Linked DNA regions of Parazoarcus communis. The protein of the gene in region 2 interacts with the protein of the main gene of each other region in a pairwise test. Links are inferred from orthologs where the notes say so. Each region holds a gene or a part of one and is shown on either strand. Other genes may lie near its edges. The genes, in order: ftsH and hflC.

The links.
Region 1: the proteins of hflC (region 2) and ftsH interact in binary tests that used the Escherichia coli proteins (3 or more experiments, as listed by UniProt). The link is inferred for Parazoarcus communis from one-to-one orthologs.

Annotation. Positions count from the first base shown.
Region 1 is NZ_CP022188.1:2,781,900-2,788,719, reverse strand. What follows is about bases 1,540-4,471. They hold ftsH (ATP-dependent zinc metalloprotease FtsH), read right to left. Parts: upstream 3,986-4,471; coding sequence 2,093-3,985; downstream 1,540-2,092. Other genes in these bases: CEW87_RS12720 (RlmE family RNA methyltransferase), read right to left, coding at 4,189-4,471; folP (dihydropteroate synthase), read right to left, coding at 1,540-2,007. Also shown: glmM (phosphoglucosamine mutase), read right to left, coding at 1-1,155; more of folP, read right to left, coding at 1,186-1,539; more of CEW87_RS12720, read right to left, coding at 4,472-4,809; CEW87_RS12715 (YhbY family RNA-binding protein), read left to right, coding at 4,849-5,322; CEW87_RS12710 (DUF4149 domain-containing protein), read right to left, coding at 5,344-5,805; transcription elongation factor GreA, read right to left, coding at 5,812-6,288; carB (carbamoyl-phosphate synthase large subunit), read right to left, coding at 6,285-6,820. UniProt on the Escherichia coli protein: Acts as a processive, ATP-dependent zinc metallopeptidase for both cytoplasmic and membrane proteins. Plays a role in the quality control of integral membrane proteins.
Region 2 is NZ_CP022188.1:2,372,927-2,378,574, forward strand. What follows is about bases 2,484-5,483. They hold hflC (protease modulator HflC), read left to right. Parts: upstream 2,484-3,542; coding sequence 3,543-4,424; downstream 4,425-5,483. Other genes in these bases: hflK (FtsH protease activity modulator HflK), read left to right, coding at 2,484-3,543; CEW87_RS10850 (DUF2065 domain-containing protein), read left to right, coding at 4,431-4,616; CEW87_RS10855 (ATP phosphoribosyltransferase regulatory subunit), read left to right, coding at 4,624-5,483. Outside these bases: ribosome biogenesis GTPase Der, read left to right, coding at 1-715; RNA chaperone Hfq, read left to right, coding at 824-1,069; ribosome rescue GTPase HflX, read left to right, coding at 1,124-2,269; more of hflK, read left to right, coding at 2,284-2,483; more of CEW87_RS10855, read left to right, coding at 5,484-5,648.

The DNA.
Region 1 (6,820 bases), 410 kb from region 2 along the record:
GCCTGAAGGCAACCGCACATTGATCAGGCGTTGCGGGTAGAAAACCAGGTCTGCGCAACTCTCTGCCAGCGTCTGCCCGCGCTGCTTGAGCGCCGCCAGCACCTGCAGGGCAGACACGATGGCATCGCCCGTTGAATGACAGTCGAGGCAGATGATATGTCCGGAATTCTCCCCCCCAAGCTGCCAGCCTTTCTCGTGCAGCAACTCAAGCACATAGCGATCGCCGACCTTGGCCCGCGCGAACGGCACCCCGAGTCGGCCAACAGCGTGTTCGAAGCCGAGATTGCTCATCAGGGTGCCAACCACCCCATCAAGCCGCCCCGCCGCCCTGCGCGCCGCAGCAATCACGTAGATCAGCTTGTCGCCATCGTAGATCTCGCCCTGACGATCGACCATGATCAGGCGATCGCCATCACCGTCAAGGGCGATTCCGATGTCCGCCGCCTGGGCAAGAACGGTCTTTCGCAGGTTCTCGGGTCGGGTTGCGCCAACCCCGTCGTTGATGTTCAGGCCGTTTGGCTCGACGCCGACCGAGACCACGTCGGCACCAAGCTCATGAAACACGCTGGGGGCAATGTTGTAGGCGGCGCCATTGGCACAGTCGAGCGCAATCCGCAGCCCGCGCAGGTCGAGCTCATTTGGGAATGTGCTCTTGCAAAACTCGATGTAGCGCCCTGCCGCATCATTGATCCTGCGTGCCCGGCCGAGCCGTGCCGAATCGACACACCCCATGGGCTCATCGAGGTGAGCCTCGATCTCTGCCTCCATCGCGTCGGGAAGCTTGGTCCCGCCCGCAGAGAAAAACTTGATGCCGTTGTCGTAGAACGGATTGTGCGAGGCGGAAAGCACAACTCCGGCCTGCAACCTGAGTGCCCGCGTCAGGTAGGCGACTGCAGGCGTTGGAATGGGCCCGGCAAGCATCACGTCCACGCCCGCGGCTGCAAAACCCGCTTCCAGGGCGGCCTCGAGCATGTAACCGGAGATCCGGGTGTCCTTGCCAATCAGAATGGCGGGACGCTCGCCCGCAGGCAGGTGCTCACGTGCAACAAGGGAAACACCGGCTGCATAGCCGATACGCATCACGAACTCCGGCGTGATCGGAAACTCGCCTACACAGCCCCGCACACCGTCCGTGCCGAAATACTTGCGTCCCATGCTGACCTCACCCGTGCGGCAAAAGACGGATTATGACACCGCCAGCCACACTGTGAGCGCATCCCGCGTCGGTGCGACGTCGTGAACGCGCACAATCGCTGCACCCCGTTGCACTGCGATCAGTGCCGCAGCCACACTGGCGCTCACGCGCTGCTCAACCGGTCGCCCGGTCAGAGCACCCAGCATGGACTTGCGCGACAGACCGGCAAGCACCGGCAGCCCACCCTCTCGGAAACGCGTCATCTCACGCAGCATCGCGCAGTTGTGCTCAACTGTCTTCCCAAAACCGAAGCCGGGATCAAGCACGATACGCTCGCGCGCCACACCCGCCGCTGCGAGCACACCGACCCTCTCGTCGAGGAACGCAGCGACTTCGGATACCACATCCTGATAGACGGGATTGTTCTGCATGGTGCGTGGCTCGCCCTGCATATGCATGACACACAGCCCGGCTCGTCCGTCCGCCACCGCCTCGACTGCACCAGGCGAACGAAATCCATTCACATCATTGACCATGTCGGCACCGGCACGGATCGCCGCACGCATGACAGCCGGCTTGAGCGTATCCACGGATATCGGAACCCCAAAGCCAACTAGCGCTTCAATTGCCGGAACCAGCAAGTCGATCTCCTGCTGCTCGCTCACCGGAGCAGCGCCCGGACGAGTGGACTCCGCCCCGATATCGAGGATGTCGGCACCATCGATCAGAGCAGACTCGGCCCGCCGGATCGCCGCCGAAACATCATCATGCAGTCCGTCACCCGAGAACGAATCGGCCGTCAGGTTTACGATTGCCATGATCCGGGGAACCGAAAGATCCAGATCAAAGCGTCCACAGATCAGATTGGGCATTGAACCCCCCTCCTGCACGCCGGGCATGGCGCACAAAAAAACGGGCCGGATAACCGGCCCGTCTGTTGTTACGGTAACGACTGAATCAGGCAGCCGGCGCAGCAGCCGATGGCGCGGCTCCAGGCGTATCGTCCGAGGAACGCGGCTTGGGCGCCGGCGTCGGCTTGGGCGGACGCGGCGGACGCCCTTCCATGATGTCGTTGATCTGCTCAGCGTCGATCGTCTCCAGTTCGAGCAGGGCGGCGGTCATTCCCTCGACCTTGTCCCTGTTCTCTTCCAGCAGGCGACGCGCCAGCGCGTACTGCTGATCGACAATGCGGCGAATTTCAGCGTCGACCTTCTGCATCGTGGCTTCCGACACGTTACGGTGCGTCGTCACCTGACGTCCGAGGAAGATCTCACCCTCTTCTTCGCCGTAGACCATGGGCCCGAGCGTATCCGACATGCCCCACTGGGTAACCATGCGACGCGCGAGATCGGTTGCACGCTGGAAGTCGTTCGACGCACCCGTCGTCATCTGCTTCATGAAGATCTCTTCCGCAATCCGTCCGCCGAACAGCACGGTGATGGTTTGCAGCAGGCGCTCACGATCCTGACTGTAGCGGTCTTCGGTCGGCAACTGCATCGTCACACCAAGCGCACGACCGCGCGGGATGATCGTGACCTTGTGCACCGGATCGGTCTTGTCCAGCAAGCGGGCAACGACGGCGTGTCCGGACTCATGGTAAGCCGTGTTGCGGCGTTCCTCTTCCGGCATCACCACCGAGCGGCGCTCGGCACCCATCATGATCTTGTCCTTGGCGCGCTCGAAGTCATCCATATCGACCAGACGCTTGTTGCCACGCGCAGCGAACAGAGCAGCCTCGTTGACCAGGTTAGCCAGGTCCGCACCCGCGAAACCGGGGGTACCACGTGCCAGCACCTGCGGTTCGACGTCGGGTGCAATAGGCACCTTGCGCATGTGAACCTTGAGAATCTGTTCGCGACCACGAATATCGGGCAGGGAAACCACGACCTGACGGTCGAAACGACCCGGGCGCAGCAGCGCAGGATCGAGCACGTCGGGACGGTTGGTTGCCGCAACGACGATCACACCGGCTTGGCCTTCGAAGCCGTCCATCTCAACCAGCAACTGGTTCAGGGTCTGCTCGCGCTCGTCGTTACCACCACCCATGCCTGCGCCACGCTGGCGACCAACCGCATCGATTTCGTCGATGAAGATGATGCACGGCGCGTGCTTCTTCGCCTGTTCGAACATGTCACGGACGCGGGCAGCACCCACACCGACAAACATCTCTACGAAGTCCGAGCCGGAGATCGAGAAGAACGGCACCTTGGCCTCGCCGGCAATTGCCTTTGCCAGCAAGGTCTTGCCGGTACCCGGCGAACCGACCATCAGCACACCCTTGGGGATACGGCCACCGAGCTTCTGGAACTTGGACGGATCACGCAGGAACTCGACCAGCTCGAACACTTCTTCCTTGGCCTCGTCGCAACCGGCAACATCGGCAAAGGTAATCGAGTTGGCTGACTCGTCCAGCATGCGCGCCTTGCTCTTGCCGAACGAAAAGGCTCCGCCCTTTCCGCCACCCTGCATCTGCCGCATGAAGAAGATCCACACGCCGATCAGAAGCAACATCGGGAACCAGGATACGAAGATGCTCGACAGGAAGGACTGCTCTTCCTCGGGCTTGGATGCGGTCACTGCCACGCCGTAGCGCATCAGATCGGAAACCATCCAGATATCCTGAACGCCGGGAGTGTACACCGTGATCGACCGGCCTTCCTGGGTCGTCGCGCGCAGCATGCGACCGTCCACGGTTGCCTTGGCGATGCGCCCGGACTTCGCCTCCTCCATGAACTGGGAATACTCCATGGTGTTGGGCGCGGCCTGCCGCGTATTGAACTGGTTGAACACAGTCATCAGCACAACACCGATAACCATCCAGATCGCGAGATTCTTGAAGAGATTGTTCAACGTCTTACCCCGAAAGCCCATCATGGGCGTGCACACTAAGGACTCATTCTAGTGGCGAACGTTCCCGCCAGCAAACCAATGAGCGGCATTGATACCCGCTATCGTCGCCCCCTGACCGCCGGGTGCCGGGTATGGCATCCTCAACGGCCGGAATGCGGCGTTTCCACAACACCCAATCATGCGTAACAGCGCCGAATCAAAAATCAGGACCGCAGCTTGCTCCCCAGCAGATAGACCTCGGCACTCCGGTCTCTGGATGCCTTCGGTTTGCGAACCTGGACAGAGGCAAACTGTCGCTCCATTTCCTTGCGGAACTCCATGAAGCCTTCGCCCTGAAACACCTTCACCAGAAAATGCCCATGGGTGTTGAGGTGATTGACCGCAAATTCGAGCGCCAATTCGCACAACATGATCGAACGAGCCTGGTCGACCGTCGCCACCCCTGAAAGGTTCGGCGCCATGTCGGACAGAACGATATCTACATGGGCACCATCCAGGCGTTTTTCAAGCTCGGCCAGCACGCTGTCCTCGGTGAAATCGCCTTGCAGGAAGTCCACGCCATGAATGTGCTCGATTGGCAGAATGTCGAGCGCGAACACGCGGCCGGTCGGCCCGCAGCGCTGCACCGCGATCTGACTCCAGGAGCCCGGGGCCACCCCGAGGTCGACCACCACGTTGCCGCGCTTGAGCAGGCGGTCACGGTCGTCGATCTCCATCAGCTTGTACGCTGCGCGTGCGCGGTAGCCTTCGGCGTTTGCGCGCAACACATAAGGGTCGTTGAGGTGCTCGTGCAGCCACGCTTTGCTGGTCTTGTTTCGCTTCATCAGAGTAAAATCCGGGGCCTACAGAGGTAATAAATGTCAATGATCGAGCTTACACCTGCACAGCGTCGCGACTTTCGCGCCCGTGCGCACCACCTGAGTCCTGTCGTCACCGTCGCCGGTAACGGCCTGACCCCCACTGTCGTCGCCGAGATCGACCGTTCGCTCCAGGCCCATGAACTGATCAAGGTTCGTGTGCAGGGTGCTGAACGAGAGCAGCGTGACGTGCTGATGGGCGAATTGTGCGCCAGTCTTGGTGCTGCCGCCGTCCAGCACATCGGAAACATTCTGATCGTCTGGCGCCCGCGCCGGGAAGAAGAAAAGAAGGCTGCACAGCCCGCTGCCGCGAAGCGTGCCGGCGGTGCTGCCACGGCCAAGTCGGCTGCGGCCTTTGCCGCTGCCGCACGCCGCGCAGCGCTGGCCAAAGCCTCGGCCGAAAAGCGTCGCACTGCATCACGGACCTCGCCGGCCCGTGGGCGCAATGCAGGCACGCCCGGCTCCGGCCGCGGCCGCTGAACCGCTACGCGACCCTGCGCATCAGCGCAGGGTGCGCCGCAACCCGAGCACCAGCGCGATTCCCAGCAGGCTCTGCAACAGGTAGAGCACGCTGGAAACGCCGTGCCAGGTCGAAAACCGATCGCGCATCACGCTATTCATGACTTCTCGCGGCCAGGCGCTCGCCTTGAGTTCAGCCATCAACGGCTGAATGCCATACTGCCCCGCGATCGTGCACAACAGCAACACGAGCACCAGCCAGAACAAGCCGTTACGGAAAGCCTGCCAGCCCAGACGCATGGCCAGGAACATCAGCAGATAAGCCGCCGATCCAATGCCAATCCAGGCCACCAAGGTGAACAGGCGCCCTGCGACATTCCCCGCCAAGCTGCGATCCGACAGCATCGAGAACAGCGTCGGCGCAACCATGTAACCGATCACCCACATTGCGCCGATCCACAGAGTGACCAGAAGCACAGCGAGATGATCGGCGACGCGGCTCATTGATCTTCAGATGTAGCTGACTTCAATGATTTCAAGCTCACGGACACCGCCCGGGGCCTGGACCTCCGCGACATCGCCTGCGTACTTGCCGATCAGGGCGCGAGCGATCGGCGAACTGACCGAAATCTTGTTCAGCTTGATGTCGGCTTCGTCCTCACCCACGATCTGGTAGCTGATCGTCTTGCCGGAGTCCATGTCCTCAAGGGTCACGGTAGCGCCAAAAACGCAGCGCCCGTCAGCATCGAGCAGCTTGGGGTCGATAACCTGAGCATTCGACAGCTTGCCCTCGACCTCCATGATGCGCCCCTCGACAAACCCTTGCCGTTCCTTGGCTGCGTCGTACTCTGCGTTCTCAGACAGGTCGCCGTGCGAACGCGCCTCTGCGATCGCAGCGATGACATTGGGTCGCTCCACCGTCTTCAGACGGTGGAGCTCGGCGCGGAGCGCTTCTGCCCCCGCAATGGTCAGTGGTGTCTTGTTCATTTGCTCTGGTTCAGTTCCGCATGCAGTTCCTGCACTGCGTAGACTTCGAGGCCGGCCAGATGGCGCAGTCCCATGCAGGCAGCACGCGCGCCCTCGATGGTGGTAAACACGCTCGCCTTGGCAGCCAGCGCGCTGGTGCGAATGGAGCGCGAGTCGGTAATCGCCTGACGCTTTTCCTCAACCGTGTTGATCACAAGCACGACTTCCTCGTTCTTGATCATGTCGACGATATGCGGACGCCCCTCATTCACCTTGTTGACCAGGGCCACCGGAATGCCCGCAGCTTCGAGCACGCCGCCAGTACCCCGGGTCGCGACGAGCGAGAAGCCCAGTTCGTGCAACTCGCGGGCAACCTCGACCGCGGCGCCACGATCGGTCGGCTTAACGCTGATGAAGGCAGTACCCGCCGTCGGCAGACGCACGCCAGCACCGAGTTGACTCTTGATGAAAGCTTCGGCAAAGCTGCGCCCGACACCCATCACCTCGCCGGTCGACTTCATCTCTGGCCCGAGAATCGTATCCACGCCTGGGA
Region 2 (5,648 bases):
CGACCTGCCCGGTACCACACGTGATGCCATCTCGATCCCGTTCGAACGCGGTGGCAAGAACTACACCCTGATCGATACCGCAGGTCTGCGCCGCCGTGGCCGCGTGTTCGAGGCGGTGGAAAAGTTCTCGGTGATCAAGACCTTGCAGGCCATCCAGGAGGCGAACGTCGCCGTGCTGGTGCTGGATGCATCGCTGGATATCTCGGATCAGGACGCGCATATCGCCGGCTTCGTGCTGGAAGCCGGACGTGCCCTCGTGGTTGCGATCAACAAGTGGGACGCAGTCGACGATTATCAGCGCGACCAGCTCAAGCAGGAGATCACGCGCAAGCTGGGCTTCCTGTCGTTCGCCCGGTTCCACCAGATCTCTGCGCTCAGGTCCGATGGCGTGGGCGCGCTGCTGAAGTCGGTCGATGCGGCCTATGCCGCGGCGATGTCCAACCTGTCCACGCCGCAGCTGACCAGAATCATGCAGGCTGCAATTGCCAAGCAGGCGCCGCCGCGACATGGTACTTCGCGGCCCAAGTTGCGCTATGCCCACCAGGGCGGCATGAACCCGCCGATCATCGTGATCCACGGAAATTCGCTGGAGAATCTGCCGACGTCCTATGTGCGCTACCTTGAGCGCGCCTTCATGGAGGCATTCAAGCTGCAGGGTACCCCCTTGCGTATCCAGTTCCGTACTGCGCACAATCCGTATGCGACCAAGGCCTGATTGGCGAAATCCTTGTATCCACACGTGGATTTGGTCGCATACTGTCATGTGGCGGTGCAGCAATAAATCCTATACATTCTTATAAACACAAAATAACGAGGTTCCACAATGAGTAATAAAGGGCAACTTCTACAAGACCCGTTCCTGAACACCCTGCGCCGTGAGCATGTCCCGGTTTCGATCTATCTCGTGAACGGCATCAAGCTGCAGGGCCAGATCGAATCCTTCGACCAGTACGTTGTCCTGCTCAAGAATACCGTCACGCAGATGGTCTACAAGCACGCCATCTCCACCGTCGTACCTGCCCGTCCGGTGACCATTCAGCAGCAGGAGCCGGGCGAGGGCGCCAACTGATTTCCCTTTTGTTTTTGCTGAAGGGCCTGAAACTGTCCGCAGGGGTTGCGCAAGATGTTTGAGCGCCCCGGCAGCGGCGAACGGGCCGTTCTCGTTCAACTCGACCTGCGCCAGGGGGCGTTTGACGAGCGACTGTCCGAGCTGAAGCTGCTGGCCATGAGTGCCGGCGCCAGCGTGGAGGCGGTCGTGACCGGTCGCCGTGCGGCACCGGATCCGGCGCTGTTTGCCGGGCGCGGCAAGGTCGAGGAGATCGCCGAGGCGCTGCGCGCGAACGAGGCGGATCTCGTCATCTTCAATCACGCCCTGTCGCCTGGTCAGCAAAGAAACCTCGAGCGTGTGCTGCAGCATCGCGTCGTCGATCGCACTGCGCTGATCCTCGACATATTTGCCATGCGTGCGCGCAGTCACGAAGGCAAGCTGCAGGTCGAGCTCGCGCAACTCAGCCACCTTGCGACCCGTCTGGTGCGAGGCTGGACCCACCTTGAGCGGCAGAAGGGCGGTATCGGATTGCGCGGACCGGGGGAGACTCAGCTCGAAACCGACCGTCGCCTGCTCGGCACCCGCGTGAAAATGCTCAAGCTGCGCCTGAAGCAGATCGAGAAGCAGCGCCGCACCCGTCGTCGTGCGCGCGATCGCAGGGATGTGCTGTCGGTGTCCCTGGTGGGGTACACGAACGCGGGAAAATCCACGCTTTTCAATGCATTGACCAAGGCCGGCGGCTATGCCGCAGACCAGCTTTTTGCCACGCTCGACACCACTTCGCGCAGACTTTTTGTCGGTACGGGGAACGTCGTGCTGTCGGATACGGTCGGATTCATCCGTGACCTGCCGCATGCGCTTGTTGCTGCGTTCAAGGCAACGCTCGAGGAAACGGCCCAGGCAGATCTTCTGCTTCATGTGGTCGATTCGGCGAGCGAAGACCGTGACGCACAGATTGCGGCAGTAAACGACGTGCTGTCGGAGATCGGCGCTGCTGAAGTGCCGCAGATTCTGGTGTGGAACAAGATCGACCTGACCCACGCCGGGGCGGCAGTCGAGCGGGATGACTGTGATAGAATCAGGCGTTTTTTTTTGAGCGCGAGAACCGGCGAAGGGCTGGATCTGATTCGCGCTGCGCTGGCCGAGGCCGCGCAAGAGGCAGTTGCACCCGAACTAGAACAGCAAGCTGACTCCGTCAATAACTTTCCATTGCAACAGTGATAACAGGCATTCTCATGTCACTCAACGATCCACGCTGGGGTAACCGCGGAAACGACGGTGATCGCGGCGAAGGCAATCGCGGCGGTAACCAGGGACCTCCTGATCTAGAGGAAGTCTGGCGCGATTTCAATCAACGTCTTTCCGGCATGTTCGGCGGCAAACGCAACGGGCGCAATAATGGCTCGGGCGGTGGCGGCGACGGCGGCGGTGATGGCCCTCAGCTCCCAAGTTTTTCATTCAAGCAGTTCGGTGGCGGCATCGGTGCCTTGTTGGCGCTGGTCGTGGTCGTATGGCTTGCGAGCGGCTTCTACACTGTCGATGCCAACCAGCGCGGCGTGGTCCTGCGTCTGGGCAAGTTCACGGAAACCACCGAGCCTGGACTGCGCTGGCGTTTGCCGGCACCGATCGAGACTCACGAGATCGTCGACTTGACGGGTGTGCGTACGGTGGAAGTCGGTTATCGCGGCTCTGAACGTAACAAGGCACTGCGCGAAGCACTGATGCTGACCGATGACGAAAACATCATCAGCATTCAGTTCGCGGTCCAGTACGTGCTCAAGAGTCCCGAGAACTACGTCTTCAATAACCGGTTCCCGGACGAGGCCGTTGCGCAGGTCGCGGAAACCGGCATGCGCGAGATCGTCGGCAAGAGCCGCATGGACTTCGTGCTGTACGAGGGACGTGAAGAGATCGCTGCGACGGCCCAGGAACTGATGCAGGGCATTCTCGATCGCTACGAGACCGGCATTCAGATCAGCCGTGTGACGATGCAGAACGCCCAGCCGCCCGAGCAGGTTCAGGCTTCGTTCGACGATGCCGTCAAGGCCGGTCAGGACCGCGAGCGGCAGAAGAACGAAGGTGAGGCCTACGCCAACGACGTGATTCCGCGTGCCCGTGGTACTGCTTCGCGCTTGCTTGAAGAGGCGGATGCCTACCGCGAGCGTGTGATCGCAAATGCCGAGGGTGAGGCGAGTCGCTTTGATCAGGTGTTTACCGAGTTCAAGCGTGCGCCCGAAGTGACGCGTGAGCGCATGTACCTCGAAACGATGCAGCAGGTGCTGGCCAGTACCAGCAAGGTCATGATCGATGCCAAGGGCAACGGGAACATGCTGTTCCTGCCGCTGGACAAGATCATGCAGCAGGCAGGCAATGCCGTGCCTGCTGTTGTGAATGACCCGCAGGTGACCCTGCCTGCAGCAACCAATGCACCGGCCGGCAGCCTGGACCCGCGTAGTCGCGACCTGCTGCGCAGCCGTGAGCGGGGAGAGCGTTGATGCGTGACAAGATGTCTCTGATTGGCGGCGTGCTGCTGTTTGTGGCAGCCGTTGCCTCGATGTCGCTCTTTACGGTCGATCAGCGTCAGTTCGCGATCGTTTTTCAGCTTGGTGAAGTGAAGGACGTCATCAGCGAGCCTGGCCTGAACGTGAAGTTGCCGCTGATCCAGAACGTGCGTTACTTCGACAAGCGCATCCTGACCATGGATACGCCCGAGCCCGAGCGTTTCATTACGTCCGAGAAGAAGAACGTGCTGGTCGATCACTTCGTGAAGTGGCGCATCATCGATCCGCGGCTCTATTACGAGTCGGTGGCGGGCGACGAAGCACGTGCCCGCATTCGACTGACACAGACCGTCAATGCCGGCCTGCGTGAAGAGTTCGGTAAGCGCACGGTGCACGACGTGGTGTCCGGTGCGCGTGACCAGATCATGGAAGACATGCGGGCCAAGGCTGACCAGGATGCGCGCAAGATCGGCGCCCAGATCATCGACGTGCGTCTGAAGCGGGTCGATCTGCCGTCGGAAGTGTCTGAGTCGGTGTATCGCCGGATGGAAGCGGAGCGGAAGCGGGTCGCCAACGAACTGCGTTCGCAGGGTGCAGCCGAAGCCGAGAAGATCCGTGCAGATGCAGACCGTCAGCGTGAGGTGATCATCGCCGAAGCCTATCGTGATGCACAGCGAACCAAGGGTGCGGGTGACGCCAAGGCGACGGCCATCTATGCCGAAGCCTTTGGTCAGAGTCCGGAGTTCTACTCCTTCTACCGCAGTCTGGAGGCCTACCGCGCCAGCTTCTCGGGCAAGGATGACGTGATGGTTGTCGATCCGAGTTCGGATTTCTTCAAGTTCATGAAGAACTCCAAGGGGACCGGGCGGAACTGATCTCCAATGGGTGCTACCCTGCTGACGGCCTTCGCGCTGATGTTGATCATCGAAGGCATCGTCCCTTTCGTCGCGCCAGCTACCTGGCGCGAAACCTTTTTACGTCTCGCCCGCATGGCTGACGGTCAGATCCGCTTTTTCGGTCTGTCGTCGATGCTGGCGGGGCTGATCCTGTTGTACGTCTTTGGTTGAGCCTTTCATGCGCTGGGTATTGCCCGATCACATACAGGACGCTTTGCCGTCCGAAGCCGACAAGCTAGAGGGCCTGCGCCGCAAGCTGCTCGACGCTTTCCGCGTGCGCGGTTACCAGCAGGTCATGCCGCCGCTGCTTGAGTATCTCGATTCGCTTACCACCGGCGCCGGTCGTGACCTGCGTCTGCGAACCTATCAACTGGTCGATCAATTGTCGGGCAGAACGATGGGGGTGCGTGCGGACATGACGCCTCAGGTTACGCGTATCGACTCCCATCTGCTCAATCGCCAGGGGGTGACGCGCCTGTGTTACTGCGGCAGCGTGCTGCACACCTTGCCGTCGACGCTGACCGCGACCCGCGAGCCGCTGCAGCTCGGCGCCGAGCTATACGGTCACGCCGGAATCGAAGCCGACATCGAGGTGTTGCGCCTGCTGGCCGAGGTGATGCGCCTGGCGGATGTGCCTGCGACGCGCATCGATATTGGACATGTAGGCCTGTTCCATGCGCTTGCAGGGCGTGCCGGACTGGTGCCGGGGCGTGAGGAGATGCTGTTCGATCTTCTGCAGAGCAAGGACGTCCCCGGGTTGCGCGAGATGCTGGTCGATGTTGCCGAGCCGGTTCGTAGCGCACTGCTGATGCTGCCCGAGCTCTACGGCGGGCCGGAAGTGATTGAGCTGGCTGCTACGCGTCTGCCCAAGGACGCAGAGATTGCTGCCGCGCTCGACGATCTGCGTCAGCTGGCCGTTGCGCTAGCCGATCTGCCGATCAGTTTCGATCTGGCCGATTTGCGTGGCTATCATTACCACAGCGGTGTCGTGTTCGCGGCCTACGGTGGTGGTTCGCCTGCAGCGCTGGCGCTGGGCGGGCGGTATGACCGTGTGGCGGAAGCCTTCGGGCGCGCCCGGCCGGCGACCGGATTCAGCCTCGATCTGCGCGAGCTGGCCTTGCGTCTGCCTGACCCCGATGCGATCGGAGCCATTCTCGCGCCGCATGCGCAGGATGCGGCGCTGCTGACCGAAATTGCCGTCCT